4 regions of the Porcipelethomonas ammoniilytica genome follow, and region 4 is predicted to be linked to each of the others. Evidence: predicted binding sites of a transcription regulator. Region 4 holds the regulator's gene; each other region holds the start of a gene.

Region 1 (3,942 bases), 150 kb from region 4:
TTATATACTGTTGGGATCTAAAGCTATTTATAAAGAAGCGAAGGTAGGTAATGTTACTGTAAAGTGCGGAGAAAAAGTTGTCGTTCCGCTGGAACTGGATTCAATTAACAACAGCGCAACGGTAGTCGTGTCGTTACCAGAGGGGGTTACTTGTGAAAAGGTTGTTGATAATTTGGGAAATCCGCTTAAAACAGTAAACAATAATTCAACCTCAGAATTTACCATGACTGATACAAAAGCTTTTATAACTTATTCAGTTGATAAAAATCTTACTGACGGAGAATATAATATAAAATATAATATAATTGGGAATTATTATAGCGAGATTTATGAAGTGTTCGGAGGAGGTTTTACAGTAACAGGTAATTTTGCGGAAACGACTCCGACAGTTACAACATATACAGAAACAAAAACAACAACTACTGTTACGTCAGTAAACGAACTGCCTGTAGTTCCTATAAAACCGGTAAAAGGGGACGCCAACGGAGACGGTAAACTGCGTGCAAGCGATGCGGCATTTATTGCCAAAACATTGGCTGAAGCATCAATTGCAGGTAAAAAAATAAACCTTGAAGATTACCCCAATGCCGATTTTAATGAGGACGGGAAAATAACGGCTGCTGATGCAGCAGCAATTGCAAAATATCTTGCAGAACAAAGCATTAAAAAATAAAAATAGCGGACGTTAAAAGCGTCCGTTTTTTCATAAAAAATATATTTATAAATATTGAAATTAATGTGCTTTTTTGGTATAATAAAATTTATAGGCTATTTATAAATGAACGGAGCATAAAATGAAAAATCTAAATATTGTACTTGTGGAACCGCAGATTCCTCAGAATACCGGTAACATTTCGAGAACCTGTGCCGTAACAGGCGCAAAGCTTCATCTTATAAAACCTTTTGGATTTGAAATTACTGATAAACATCTTAAAAGAGCCGGTCTGGACTACTGGGATAAACTGGATATATATTACTATGAAAATTTAAAGGACTTTTTTGAACAAAATGAAGGAGAGTATTATTACTTTACCACAAAAGGAAAGCATGTATACAGTGATGTTGATTATCCTGACGATGCGTATCTGATTTTTGGACGTGAAGATAAAGGACTGAACGAAGACCTGCTTTATGAAAATCCGGAAAGATGTGTAAGAATACCAATGCGCAGTGATTTAAGGAGTCTGAACCTTTCAAATTCGGCTGCAATTGCAGTTTATGAAGTTTTAAGGCAATGGGATTTTCCCGATTTGTCAAGAGAAGGTCAGCTGACAAAATATAGATGGCAGAAAGAAGGCTGAATAATGCAGAAAATTAAAATTTTGACTGATTCTACCTGCGATATTCCAAAGGAAGAAGAAAAAAGACTGGGGATAAAAATTATGTGTTTTCCGGTCACAGTGGATGGCGTATCTTATAGGGAGAGACAAGATTTTTCCAATGCGGAATTTTATAAAATGATGGATAATGCAAAGGAAATGCCTACAACCTCACAGCTTACGGCGTATGAGATCCTTGAAGTGTATAAGGAGCTTTACAGCGAGGGTTGGACCGATGTAATACATGTTACAATTTCATCAACCGGTTCTGCAACATATAATAATGCACTTTCTGCAGCTCAGACATTCAAGGAAGAGGTACTGAGCAAAGATGGTCCGAAAATGAGGATACATGTTGTAGACTCTAAGAATTATACGGGCGTGTACGGTTATCCTGTAATGCAGGCAGCGCTTAAAGCGCAGAAAGGCGCTACGTCGGATGAGATTATTGATTATCTTCATGAGTGGCTGGATAGGGCAGAGGTTCACTTTGTTCCTATGACGCTGAAATATGTAAAAAGATCCGGACGTGTAACAGCGGCGGCTTTTGCAGGAGAACTTCTGGGACTGCGTCCTCTTATAAAAATTGTTGGGGGAGTATCAACTGTTGTTGAAAAAATCAGAGGTGAAAAAAATATCATACCGAAGCTTCTGGCAGACGCAGAACAGTATATGACCCCTCAAACGCCTTATCTTATAGTGAGCGGAAGCGATAAAACTCTTCCTAAGATTCTGGAACAGGCAATGACGGAAAAGTTCGGCTATCCTCCGGAATATATGGTTGAAATCGGCGCTGCTATAGCATGTAATGCAGGACATAATGTGGTAGGATTTGTAATCAAGGGCGGTCACAAGTAAAAAAATATATGTTTTCAAAAAAACTATTGCAAATTACCGGAAAATAGTGTAAAATAAAAATAATGGTTGTTAAAATAATAACAGCATTATTTTGTATTAAATGAAAGGATGTTTATTTAACATGGCAGGTTTAAACAAGGTTTCAGTTGACGACATTAACGTAAAAGGTAAAAAGGTTCTCGTAAGAGTTGATTTTAACGTTCCTCTCAAGGACGGTGTTATCACAAACGATAACAGAATTCAGGCAGCTCTGCCTACAATTAAAAAGCTTATTGCCGACGGCGGAAAGGTTGTTCTTTGTTCACATCTGGGCAAGCCTAAGAACGGTCCGGAAGATAAATTCTCATTGGCTCCGGCTGCAAAGCGTCTTGCAGAACTTGTTGATACAAATGTAATTTTCGCTAAGGACGATACAGTTGTAGGCGATAATGCTAAGAAGGCTGTTGCTGAAATGAAGGACGGCGAGATCGTTGTTCTTGAAAATACAAGATTCAGAGGTGCAGACGAAACTAAGAACGGCGAAAACCTTGCTAAGGAACTTGCTGACTTAGTTGACGGCGAAGTATTTGTAATGGACGCTTTTGGTTCAGCTCACAGAGCTCACGCTTCAACAGCAGGCGTTACAAAGTTTGTTAAGGAAACAGCTGTTGGTTACCTTATGCAGAAGGAAATCAAATACCTAGGCAATGCGGTTGAAGTTCCTGAAAGACCTTTCGTTGCAATTCTCGGCGGCGCTAAGGTTGCTGATAAGCTCAATGTAATTTCAAATCTGCTTGAAAAGTGCGATACACTTATTATCGGCGGCGGTATGGCTTACACATTTTTAAAGGCTAAGGGCTATGAAGTAGGCAGCTCACTGGTTGATATGGAAAAGGTTGACTACTGTAAGGAAATGATGGCAAAGGCTGATAGTTTAGGCAAGAAGCTTCTTCTTCCTGTTGATACAGCTGTTACAGCTTCATTCCCTGATCCGATTGACGCTGAAATTTCAGTAGAATATGTAGATTCTGACAAGATTCCTGCTGACAAAATGGGACTTGATATTGGTCCTAAAACTCAGGAACTGTTCGCTGAAGCTGCAAAGACAGCTAAAACAGTTGTATGGAACGGTCCTATGGGCGTATTTGAAAACCCTGTACTTGCTAAGGGTACAATCGCTGTAGCTAAGGCTCTTGCTGAAACAGACGCTACAACAATTATCGGCGGTGGTGACTCCGCAGCGGCAGTTATGCAGCTTGGTTTTGCAGACAAGATGAGCCATATTTCAACAGGCGGCGGCGCTTCACTTGAATACCTCGAAGGTAAGGTACTTCCAGGCGTTGACGTTATTGCTGATAAATAAGATTTAAATTGGAGAACAAGGCTTTCCTTGTTCTCTTTACTGTAAAAATAAACTTTTAAATAATAAGGAGTTAAGTAATGAACAAGTCACTAAGAAAGGCAATTATTGCCGGTAACTGGAAAATGAATAAAACAAGACCGGAAGCTAAGGAGCTTCTTGAAGCTATTAAGCCACTGGTTGCAAATGCTGACGGTAAGGTTGAAGTAATCGCATGCGTACCTTTCACAAACCTTGAAACAGCTATCAATACAACAGCAGGTTCAAATGTTAAAATCGGCGCAGAAAATGTCCACTTTGAAAAAAGCGGTGCATTTACTGGCGAAATTTCAGCTGATATGCTGGTTGAACTTGGTGTTGAATATGTTGTAATAGGTCACTCTGAAAGAAGACAGTATTTCGGCGAAACAGATGAAACAGTAAACA
Region 2 (3,942 bases), on a different contig from region 4:
AGAGTTTACCGACGTTTAAAAGAGGAAGTGCCTGATGCAAGATTGATCTTACAGGTACACGATGAACTGATAGTTGAGTGCGATGTAAAGGACGCCGAAGCTGCGGGAAAAATTCTTTCCGAGGAAATGACAAATGCCTGTGAGCTTAAAGTACCCCTTACTGCCGACGTAAACAGAGGTGACAGTTGGTATGAAGCTAAAGGCTGATATTATAAAATGCGGATTTGATGAACTAAAAAAAATTGCGGAGATTGAAAGTAAGTGCATTCCCGACGGTTGGTCGCTGAAAGCCTTTGAGGACTGGTTTGAAGAGAAAAAAACTGTAGTCTTTGCGGCGGTATGCAACGGAGAGATGATCGGATTTGCAAACGGTTCATGGGTTATTGACGAGGGAGAACTGTTAAATATTGCGGTTTTGGAAAAATACAGACGTCAGGGATTGGCTGAAATTCTCCTTAAAACACTTGAGAATTTTTTTACCGAAAAGAATATTACCGTAATTTATTTGGAAGTCAGGGAGAAAAATCAGTCTGCACTGTCTTTTTATGAAAAACATGGTTTTATCAAAAACGGATTCAGAAAAAACTACTACAGAAATCCTGTTGACAACGGAGTTCTGATGATGAAAAAAATAGGTGATAAATATGCTTATACTGGGAATTGAAAGCTCCTGTGACGAAACTGCGGCGGCAGTTTCCGAAAACGGGACAAAAATACTTTCCTCGGTCATATCTACTCAGATCGAGGAACACAGAAAATACGGCGGAGTAGTACCTGAAATTGCTTCACGCCGTCATTGCGAGAATATACTGGGAGTTGTTAAAAAGTCCCTTAAGGACGCAGGAAAAACTCTTGACGAAATTGACGCAGTCGCCGTGACCTACGCTCCGGGATTGATAGGCGCTCTTTTGGTGGGAGTAAATTTCGCCAAGGGACTTGCTATGGCGTCGGATAAGCCTCTTGTACCTGTGCATCATATATCGGGTCATATTGCCGCAAACTACATTGCTCATTCGGACCTTAAACCGCCTTATTTGTGTCTGGTGGCAAGCGGCGGTCATTCTCACATTGTTGAGGTACTGGATTATACAAAGTTCCATGTTGTGGGACGTACCAGAGACGATGCGGCAGGAGAATGCTTTGACAAATGTGCAAGAGCCATGGGATTTCCGTATCCCGGCGGAGTACATATAGATAAGGCGTCTGTTTCTGGAAACAAGGATGCTTATGAGCTTCCCCGTCCAAAGGTTACGGGAAGCGAGTTTGATTTCAGTTTTTCAGGACTTAAAACTGCTGTAATAAATCTGCTTCACAATTCACAGCAGAAGGGTATTGAGATAAATAAGAACGACTTAAGTGCGGGTATTCAGTATACTATATCCGATATACTCTGTGAAAAAACCATGGCGGCGGCGGAAATGCTGGGATATAAGACTATTGCCGTGGCAGGGGGAGTGTCTGCAAACAGCGGAGTAAGAGCGGCATTTGAAAAGGCGTGTGCTGAGCGTGACATGAAGCTTTATCTTCCTCCTTTGAACCTATGCGGCGACAATGGAGCAATGATCGCCTGTCAGGGGTATTATAACTATCTCGCCGGACAGCGTGGGGACGAGAGTCTTAATGCAGTTGCAACGCTTTCTCTGGAAGAAATCTGACTTACTTTTTTCCGCTTTTTGAAAAAAGCTTGGCAAAAACTTTAATGCCGAGCAAAAGCAACTTGAAACAGTTTTTAAAGACTCGCAAAGTTAATTTTATAAAGAATTGAAAAAAAATTTTGAAAAAAGTTGGCAAAAACTTTTAAATCGTCTATTGAACTCTTTTTTCTTGTTCATTTCTTGTCTCGTGACAAGAAACGAACCAAAGAAACACGTATTTTACTTTCTTTCATGTGAAAGAAAGTAAAACAAAGAAAAACATTATCCGTCATACAGTTTCTGAACTAATAGGTCTCCCCATAAAAGGCAAGACGTGACATCAAAAATTCACGCCCAAGTAAGATGGGCGATACTAAGAGGAAAACGTAAGTTGCAGACATGTCTCAGTACAGTTTTGGGAGAGTTCCTTGCGTGATAGTTTAAAAGGGCTGCGCAGTCGTTACATTTCTTTGCTTCTTTCTTTGGTGTGAACAAAGAAAGAAGTGCATTTCTTTGTTACTTTCTTGTTGCAAGACAAGAAAGTTAAGAAAAGAAGCTTTAAAGAAACTTGTTTCTTTGGGCAATCAAAGAAAATGACAAATGTGTTATGTTATAAAGCGGATTAAATAAAGTACACGACTGGAAAACAGTTGTCCTTTGTGAAAAAACAATGAAAATTGTTATAAATTTCACAAATCAAAGGAAATTCTATTGACAACTATTTCAAAAAATATTATAATATAAAAATGAAACAAAAATTTTTAAAGAATAACTGCATTATTGCAGAAAAATACATACAATAATAAATATGCAGTTAAATTATCAAGGAGGATTATTACCATGTCACTGACAAAGAACCCCAACGTTTTAAAATGGGTTGAAGAAATGACAGCCCTTACAAAGCCTGATAAGGTAGTTTGGATCGACGGAAGCAAGGAGCAGATCGACGCTCTTAAAGCGGAAGCAATCTCAACAGGCGAAATGATTGAACTCAATCAGGAAAAGCTTCCGGGATGTCTGTACCACAGAACTCTTCCAAACGACGTAGCAAGAGTTGAAGACAGAACTTTTATCTGCTGCAAGAATAAGGAAGACGCAGGTCCGACAAACAACTGGATGGATCCGGACGAAATGAAGGCAATGCTGACACCTATGTACGACGGTGCTATGAAGGGCAGAACAATGTATGTTATCCCTTACTCAATGGGTCCTATCGGCTCTCCTCTCGCTAAGGTAGGCGTTGAAGTTACTGATTCTATCTACGTTGTTCTTAACATGAATATCATGACAAGAATGGGTAAACAGGCTTTTGAAAACCTCGGCGACGAATCAAACGATTTCGTTCGCGGTCTGCATTCAAAGGCTGATGTTGATCCTGAAAAGAGATATATCGTTCAGTTCCCTGAAGATAATGCAATCTGGTCAATTAACTCCGCTTACGGCGGTAATGTACTTCTGGGTAAGAAGTGCTTTGCACTCAGAATCGCTTCATATCAGGGCAAGAATGAAGGCTGGATGGCTGAACATATGCTTATCTTAGGCGTTAAGAAGCCTGACGGTGAAGTTAAGTATATCACAGCTGCATTCCCATCAGCATGCGGTAAGACAAACCTTGCTATGCTTATTCCGCCGGAAGGCTATAAAAAGGACGGCTATGAAGTATTTACAGTCGGCGACGATATCGCTTGGATGAAGCAGGGCGAAGACGGCAGACTTTATGCTATCAATCCTGAAAACGGATTCTTCGGCGTTGCTCCCGGTACTAATGAAAAGTCTAACTACAATGCGCTTGCTTCAACAATGAAGGACACTATTTTCACAAACGTTGCTATCAATAATGATGACAATACAGTTTGGTGGGAAGGTCTTGACAAGAATCCTCCTGAAAACGCAACCGAATGGAAAGGCGAAAAGGTTAACGGTAAGGAATTTACTGCTAACGGAAACAAGCTTGCTCATCCAAACTCAAGATTTACAGCTCCTGCAAAGAACTGTCCTTGCATTTCACCTGAATTTGATAATCCGGCAGGTGTTCCTATTTCAGCTATTATCTTCGGCGGCAGACGTGCTTCAACAACTCCGCTGGTATATCAGTCATTTGACTGGACACACGGAACATACATGGGTTCCGCTGTATCTTCAGAAACAACAGCTGCTGCAACAGGCGCTGTAGGCGTACTGAGACATGACCCAATGGCTATGAAACCGTTTATCGGATACAATGTAGGCGATTACTGGGCACACTGGCTCGAAATGGGCGAAAAGCTCGGCGATAAGGCTCCTAAGATTTTCAATGTAAACTGGTTCA
Region 3 (3,942 bases), on a different contig from region 4:
ATTTAGTACTCTTACAACCGGAGAATTAAGAATATCCGAAGAATTTTTTATATTCATGATCTCACATGCGGCATTATTGATCTGCTGAACGATCAAATCTTCATTGAGCACAATAATTCCGTTAGGAGTATTTTTAATTATCTTATCGGAAAATGATTCTGCTTTGTCCTTCAAAAAAGGCAGACACATTGTAAAATCGGCTTTATTCTGGTACACTGCAATCGCTTTTTCACGACATGTATCATATCCGCAGCTTCCGCAGTTAAGCTCCTGTTCAGGAGTGGTTTTACCCATTTTATGCAAAATTTCATTGATCATACGTGTACTCGGCATTGCTCTGTGAAGAATATCGCTCTTAAATTCTTTTTTCAGTTCTTCACTGTCATAATCAGGTATATTATAATTGTTCTTTCCTGCATATCTGTCAACGGCAATAAAATCAGTAACAGGAAGTTTGTTTTCCTTGTTCATTACCGGACCGCCTATGCAGCTTCCAGTACATGCTGACATTTCTATAAAACAGTTTTCAAATTTACCGTCAATAATATCCTTAAGTGCATTTATACAATTTTCGGTGCCGTCTACAGAAAAATAACTGTATTTTTCATTTCGGTTCTTCATGGTTCTTAAAATACCGCCGTTAGTAGGATAAAGTCTTGTAATAAATTTATCATCAGTATCTTCTTCAACTGACTCAAACGTTACATTTTCCTGTTCCATCCATTCGCTGAGCTCTTCAAATGTAAGTACAGTGTCTACCAGTCCGGCATATTTTTCAGCTTCTTCCTTTTTGGAAATACACGGACCGATAAATACGGTATAGCAATCAGGATAATCATCTTTAAGCTTTTTGCAGTGTGCCTGCATAGGTGAAAGAACATCGGCAAGATATTTCAAAGCTGTAGGAAAATATTTCTGTATAAGCGTATTTACCGAATTACAGCATGATGAAATAATAATGCTCTTGTTACCTTCATTGACCATCTTTTCATATTCGCCGGTAACGATCTGTGCGCCGACAGCCGTTTCTTCCGCTATACAAAATCCTAGCTTCTTTAACGCTTTTTCCATAGAAGTGATATTAACGCCGCTGTAATTCGCCGCAAAGGACGGTGCAATACTGGCAACAACTTTTTTGCCTGATTTAATTGCGTCTTTTACTCTATGTATATCATTGCGTATTTGTTTTGCATTCTGGGGACAGACTACAAAACATGTTCCGCATAAAATACATTCGTCAGCAATAATATTAGCCTGATTATCAGAAAATTTGATTGATTTTACCGGACAGTGACGTATACATTTATAGCAATTTTTACAATTAAGCTTTTTTAACTGCAAATAATCTTTCATAAAAAATCAAAACCTTTCTATAATCAGATTTTATCAAGTACATACTTCTGAAAAGTTTCGTCAAAATTATCCTCCGAAACGCCGCATACTATTTCATCGTCAAATTTAACTGAAACTCCCTCAGTACATTTTCCAAGACAGAACGCTCCGGAAAGCTTAACCTTATCATTAAGATTGTTCCTTTCAACAGCATTTTTCATTAGTTCCACTATTCTTGCAGAACCGCTTAAATGACAGGAACTTCCAACACATACAAAAATATTCATCTTTTACCTCCTATTGTTAATTTGTTAACAATCACATTATATCATATAGTAAAAAGCGTGTCAACGGATTTTATATCATTTAATTACTGAAATTTCCTACCAATAAAAAATACAGCAGAATTAAACTTCTGCTGTATTTTAGTTAGTATATTAATAAAAATCTACATCAACTTCATAAATAATTCCGTCATTGTAAAATAAAGTTATTTCCCCGTAAAATTCTCCGTTACCTGAATCTTCAATATAAGTATAACCATTTTTAGGATCATCAAGCTTACAACCGTATTTGCTTACCGCATCACTTATATTGCTTCCGGGTCCTATACCGTCAATTGTTAATTTAATATCCGATTCATCAGTAACAGATAATCCGGTAATTGTACAATCCTTTGGGGCAAGTGCGGCTTCGGTCAAATTTTCAACATATACCGCAGTATTACCGTCTTCCGAATAAAAGTATTCAGCCATGCCTGCTTCAACTTTATCAACGTCAACCTTTACCTTATCGAGAACACCGTCAATTTTGCCGGGAATAGTCACATCTTTACCATTAAGCTGAATTTTAATCTTGCTGAAATCGTATGATGCTGACTCAGGAGTTTCAGGAGCTGTACCGGTAACTGTAGGATCAGTTACAGTCGGATTTTCAGGTTCTGTAGGAACTATCGGTTCTGTAACAGTACCGTTGTATCCATTCATCAAAGAATTGAGATCTATTCCGATAACATCGCTGATTCCCTTCAGGAAGCCTTCCATATCCGCTTCGGCAATATACTGCTGAAGCTCTGCTCCGTCTGATGAATAATTATAAACCTTTTCTGCGTCGTTGAAAGCAGGGATTTCTTCCGGTTTGTTGTCGCTGTATTTCAAAGTCACATTGGCATACTTTGTTCCTCCGACATTAATTTCAGTAGAAATTTCCTGACTTTTGCCGTCTGAACTGAGATTTACTGCAATGTTACCCATATCCAAGGCTGAAAGATTCAAATTAATTTCACCGCTGCAATATCCCTTGTCTTTATTTTCAGTCTTTATATCCTTAAATTCAATATCAAAAGACTGATCACCGTCTGTTGTTCCTACAGCTGTAACATTTATTTTTCCGCTGGATTTATCTGATTTTTCTGTAATGTCCCCACTGATTTTAAGACCTTCGCCGTCAAAGATAATATTTGCTTCAAATGCGTTATTATCATTGTCCTCAACACTCATATAATTAAGCTTTACGTCTTCCTCATCAGCAATTTCAAAAGATCTTCCCTTTATTACGCCCTTACTGTCAACATAAACATTCATTACAGCAACTACGTCGCCGCCTGACAAATTATATTCGCCAAGCTCTCCAAGAAGCTTATCTACAGCGGACTGATAATCATCCTTAGTCATAGAACCGGTTGATTCAACAATTTTAATAATTGTTTTATCATCCTTAGCCTTCTTTAAAACATCCTTAGCAATGCTGTAAAGACAGCCTTCATCAATTTCAGCAACTAATTGATTATATTCAGTTTTTACACCGTTTACTTCACATTCAATATTCTTTTTCAGCTTAACATCATCAATATTTGTAAATACAATATCAAAATATTTTACAAGAAGCTCTTCAAGTTCATCATCTGTAATAATTTCCTGAAGACCCTTACCGGTTGACATTTTTGTAAAAACATTGTTTATTACTGGCTGCGAGTCTTCCTTATTTCCAATACCGTTTACCAAAGAATCAGTTTCTGAGAATGCCTCTTCTATAATCTGACTCAAATCCATCGAAATATAACTTGAAGAAAGCTCCGGAATCTGATAATAATATTTACCATCCTTTAAGTATCCGTTAATTGTAAGAAGCGTTTTTTCATCAGCATTAAGCTTTGCGCTGAAGGCTGTATTACCGTCTACTACGGTACCCGCTTCTGTAAATGAAATACTGCCTGGAATTGTAATCCCTGCATCAGACAGTGAAACGCCTGAATTAGATTCAAATAATGAAGCTATAGCGTCTTTTTCAAGATCAGCTTTTAATTCCAGATCCACATTCTGATTTTCAGAATTGGTCATTTTATCATAAGCCTCTGCCACTTTCTCCGCAGACTCTTTTATATTCTGATTTTCAACCCACGAATAATAATCCTCAGGATCGTTAATAATCATTTTTACATTATTTTTTACCCATGGACTAAAGCTGTATGCAGCAGCACTGCCGCCCAAAAGTAAGACAAGTATAACCGCTATTACAGCAATTACAGCGGCCGGACCTTTTTTTGCCTTTTCAACACCGCTTATAATTTCTGTTCCAGCCATTATCGGTTCAACTGCTTTTGCCGGCTGA
Region 4 (3,942 bases):
TGCAACCCACAATAAATCTTACCGGTTTTTTAATCAGTCCTGTTTCTTTCGCCGCCTTTAAGCCGTAAAGTACTGATACTGCCGGCCCTTTATCATCGGTAGTTCCTCTGCCGTAAAGTTTGCCGTCTGATTTTGTAAGCTCGAAAGGAGGGTGGTTCCAGCCGATACCGGCGTCCACTACGTCTAAATGACATAATATACCAAGCTCAGGTTTACCCTCTCCAATATCTATTGTTCCGGCATAATTATCAATGTTTTTGGTTTTAAAGCCAAGTTCTGCTGCCTTTTTTAAAAAAACGTCAAGTACTTTTGCAGAATTTTCTCCGTAAGGCATATTTATTTTCGATTTTCCCATAACGCTGGGAATGGCTATAAGTTCTTTGAGAAACTGTTCCATATCGAAATAATAGTCCGTACATTTTCTATGTAAAATTTCCATTATATTTTTATTTAATTTCATAACAATCTCCATTCTGACGTACAGTAAAATAATGAATTTATAAATATAATATTATTTTAACACATTCTTTATGATTGTACAATACAAAAATGAAAATCTCACATTTCTAAAATTATTTTTCTTTTCCGCAGCTTGAACAGAATTTTTCTGAACCATTAAACTCTGCACCGCAGCCGCTGCAGAATCTACTGTTATTCTGTGACACAGAAACTGATTCCGCCGGTAAAGAACCATTTCCGGCTGCGCTAAATGCAGGCTGATTATTAACCGTTCCACCGCCTTTATCAAAAAGTTCTTTGAATTTCTTTGAGATACCGCAAAGCTTTCCATAAAGATCAACAGAAATTTTACCTGTCTGAGCTTCCTTATTAAAATTCTCCATGGTATAGATCATCATAAAAGAACTGATAAAAGCGTCACGCAGGCTGAAAATAATACAAATTGCAGTCACAAGAGCAATAAGCCAGCCTAAACTTGCGTCAAAAAGTCCTACTATTGCCATTATAATAAGATACACAATTATTCCAACAGCTAATTCGGCAACAATAGTGATTCCGGTACCTTTTGCTGAAGATTTAAGCAGCGATTTCCAGTTCTGAAAATATATTACAACACCGTCAGCAGCAGACTTAAATGCCGACTGTTCGTCTTTCATAAAAGTATAGCATAAACAGCATTCATCTACATAAGTGAGAGTAAGCGTAGTAAATTTCTGTACTATGTTCGTTATAAACGATGCCTGTGGTACAAGCTTTTCAATCCATCCAACCGTTGAATTAACAACCTTGTTTATTTGCCTTACGGAGCCGCTTACCAGCTTGTCAAGAAGTATGTAAACATTTGCTTGGGCAAATTTGCTTTTGACACGTTCCTTACCAAATTCAACCATATTATTAGGGATTCTGCCGGTCTGAAATATTTCAGCTATAACTGCAATCTGAGCAGACTTAATCATATAGCCGATATACTGCATAATAATACTTACTATTTTTCCTGAAAGTGCAATAGCTATTACTGCAAGAATAATCATGAAACCGTTTTCAGAAGCTGACGCAATAGCGATCCACATAATGGTCCATAAAATAACTACTGCTGAAACTGCAAGATTTATACCGAGTCTCATCCACACAAAAATCATGGTCTTTTTAAAAATGTCAAATGCTTTCATAATATTTCCCCCTAATTTTTAAAAATCTTCAGAATTAAAACTATATGTCAGATCTATAGCTTTTCTGATCTTTTCGATATTATCTGAAATCTTATCCATTGTACAGATAATGTCTTCCATCTGAACTCTCTCAGCATCATCAATAATTCCATCTTCCATTATATCTACAAGCTGACGGGAAATATCAGCCATTTCATAAGATGATCCTAAAAACTTAATGACCATTCTGTCCAGATCCTCTGAAAAGTTTGTATTGATCTGCTTATCTCTCAGCAGATAGTCGATTGAAACCTGAAAAAAATCACTCAGGAATATAAGCTTTTCAATTTCCGGCAAAGAACTGCCTGCTTCCCATTTTGATACAGTCTGACGGCTCACATCAAGCTTTTCGGCAAGTTCTTCCTGAGAAAGTCCTTTTCTGATACGCAGTTTACGTACTTTTTCTGAAAATTTCATAATTCAACTCCTTTCATAGTTATATAAAAACATGTCATATAAAGTACAACATGCCATAACAACATAGGATTTTAACCCCATATCATAAATTATATATGAAAGCATTTAACAAAGCAACCAATTGCAGCTTGCATTTACGCAACCTTCAGTTGCATAATTCCATTATTATAAAGTTCATTTATTCAAAAATTATTCTATATTGCATAAAAAAACAGGAGGAAATACCTCCTGTAAACTTATTATTCATCATCTGCATGATTAAGTCCGTAAGCCAATGTCATAAGACTATCTGTAAGATGTACATTTTCTACTATTATGCCTTTGTGGACGGTCAGGTCGTAATGACTGAAATTCCAAAAACCTTTTATGCCGGCGTTGATAAGTCTGGTTACAATTTCTTCAGCGGCGCTTTTAGGAATACACAAAACGGCGCAGACCGGATTGTTTTTCTTACAGAATTTTTCCAGTTCAACAATATTCATAACTGTATTTTTAGCAATAATCTGTCCGTTTTTTTCTGGATTGCTGTCAAAAATACCTATCAGCCGGAATCCTTTTTTGTTGAAATCAATATGAGAAGCTATGGCGCTTCCCAAATTTCCGGCGCCTATCAAAATAGTTTTGTTGCCTGCATTAATACCTAGTATTTCTGCAATTGCGGCATGAAGTTCTTTAACATTATAACCGTAGCCCTGCTGACCGAAACCGCCGAAGCAGTTTAGATCCTGACGTATCTGAGACGCTGTAACCCCCATTCGTTCTGAAAGCTCCCTGCTGGAAATACGTATAATTCCCTGCCTATCAAGTTCCCCTAAAAATCTGTAATATCTGGGTAAACGCTTTATTACCGGTGATGAAACCAAGGACTTTGACATATTTATCTCCACCGCCGCATACAGTATTCCGAATATTTCTTCATGACGAATGCATATTTCATTTTTATTCGGAATACGCTGCGGTTTCCGCTTTTTACGGCTGCGGACGCCGAAATTTGTTAATTATATCTTTATTTTTTATTTATTTCATAAGTACAGAAAGTCTGTTGTTGATTTCTTCAAGGAATGTTTTTGAATCAACTTTCTTTTTGTTTTCAAGACTTGAAAGCAGATACAGATCGCCTGTCATAACTCCGTCTTCAATTGTCTGAATCGTAGCCTTTTCAAGCTTGTCGGCAAAAGCCATAAGCTCGTTGTTACCGTCAAGCTCGCCTCTTTTTCTTAGAGCACCGCTCCATGCAAAGATTGTTGCAACTGAGTTTGTAGATGTTTCTTCACCCTTTAAGTATTTGTAATAATGTCTCTGAACTGTTCCGTGAGCAGCTTCATATTCATATACACCGTCAGGAGAAACCAGAACAGAGGTCATCATTGCAAGACTTCCGAATGCGGTTGATACCATATCTGACATAACGTCGCCGTCATAATTTTTGCATGCCCAGATGTAGCCGCCGTTTGAACGGATAACTCTTGCAACTGCGTCGTCAATGAGGGTATAGAAATATTCAATACCTGCCGCTTCAAATTTTTCCTTATATTCTGCATCAAAGATTTCCTGGAAGATATCTTTAAATCTGTGGTCGTACTTTTTGGAAATAGTATCCTTTGTAGCAAACCATACGTCCTGCTTTGTATCAAGAGCATAGTTAAAGCATGACTTTGCAAAACCTTCAATACTTTTATCAATATTGTGAAGACCCTGAATGATACCGTCGCCGTCAAATTCATGGATAGTCTGTCTTGTTTCATTTCCGTTCTTATCTGTGAATACAAGTTCAGCCTTACCGCCGCCTTTAACCTGCATTTCTGTATTTTTATATACATCGCCGTATGCATGACGAGCAATAGTAATAGGATTAGTC

What was found. Region 4 encodes Rex, which represses fermentation and respiration genes when NADH is low (regulators of the CRP and FNR family bind a similar motif). Its sites were predicted from a motif close to ATTGTTAANNNNTTAACAAT; they were not measured.
Region 1: OCV67_RS06995 (phosphoglycerate kinase) is a predicted target of Rex. The motif match lies at 2,243-2,262, and genes of this name have one in related genera.
Region 2: OCV67_RS04285 (phosphoenolpyruvate carboxykinase (GTP)) is a predicted target of Rex. The motif match lies at 2,311-2,330, and genes of this name have one in related genera.
Region 3: OCV67_RS02495 ((2Fe-2S) ferredoxin domain-containing protein) is a predicted target of Rex. The motif match lies at 1,632-1,651, and genes of this name have one in related genera.

What each region holds. Positions count from the first base shown of each region.
Region 1 covers NZ_JAOQKH010000006.1:170,488-174,429, forward strand. The annotation lists gene OCV67_RS06980 (dockerin type I repeat-containing protein) at 1-673, shown strand, start outside; gene OCV67_RS06985 (tRNA (cytidine(34)-2'-O)-methyltransferase) at 795-1,301, shown strand; gene OCV67_RS06990 (DegV family protein) at 1,305-2,177, shown strand; gene OCV67_RS06995 (phosphoglycerate kinase) at 2,299-3,519, shown strand; gene tpiA (triose-phosphate isomerase) at 3,597-3,942, shown strand, end outside.
Region 2 covers NZ_JAOQKH010000004.1:23,467-27,408, forward strand. The annotation lists gene polA (DNA polymerase I) at 1-207, shown strand, start outside; gene rimI (ribosomal protein S18-alanine N-acetyltransferase) at 191-664, shown strand; gene tsaD (tRNA (adenosine(37)-N6)-threonylcarbamoyltransferase complex transferase subunit TsaD) at 645-1,655, shown strand; gene OCV67_RS04285 (phosphoenolpyruvate carboxykinase (GTP)) at 2,466-3,942, shown strand, end outside.
Region 3 covers NZ_JAOQKH010000002.1:191,007-194,948, reverse strand. The annotation lists gene OCV67_RS02500 ([Fe-Fe] hydrogenase large subunit C-terminal domain-containing protein) at 1-1,353, opposite strand, end outside; gene OCV67_RS02495 ((2Fe-2S) ferredoxin domain-containing protein) at 1,377-1,619, opposite strand; gene OCV67_RS02490 (hypothetical protein) at 1,770-3,942, opposite strand, start outside.
Region 4 covers NZ_JAOQKH010000006.1:23,682-27,623, forward strand. The annotation lists gene OCV67_RS06165 (Sapep family Mn(2+)-dependent dipeptidase) at 1-460, opposite strand, end outside; gene OCV67_RS06170 (zinc ribbon domain-containing protein) at 573-1,628, opposite strand; gene OCV67_RS06175 (helix-turn-helix domain-containing protein) at 1,647-2,084, opposite strand; gene OCV67_RS06180 (redox-sensing transcriptional repressor Rex) at 2,324-2,959, opposite strand; gene OCV67_RS06185 (NADP-dependent isocitrate dehydrogenase) at 3,102-3,942, opposite strand, start outside.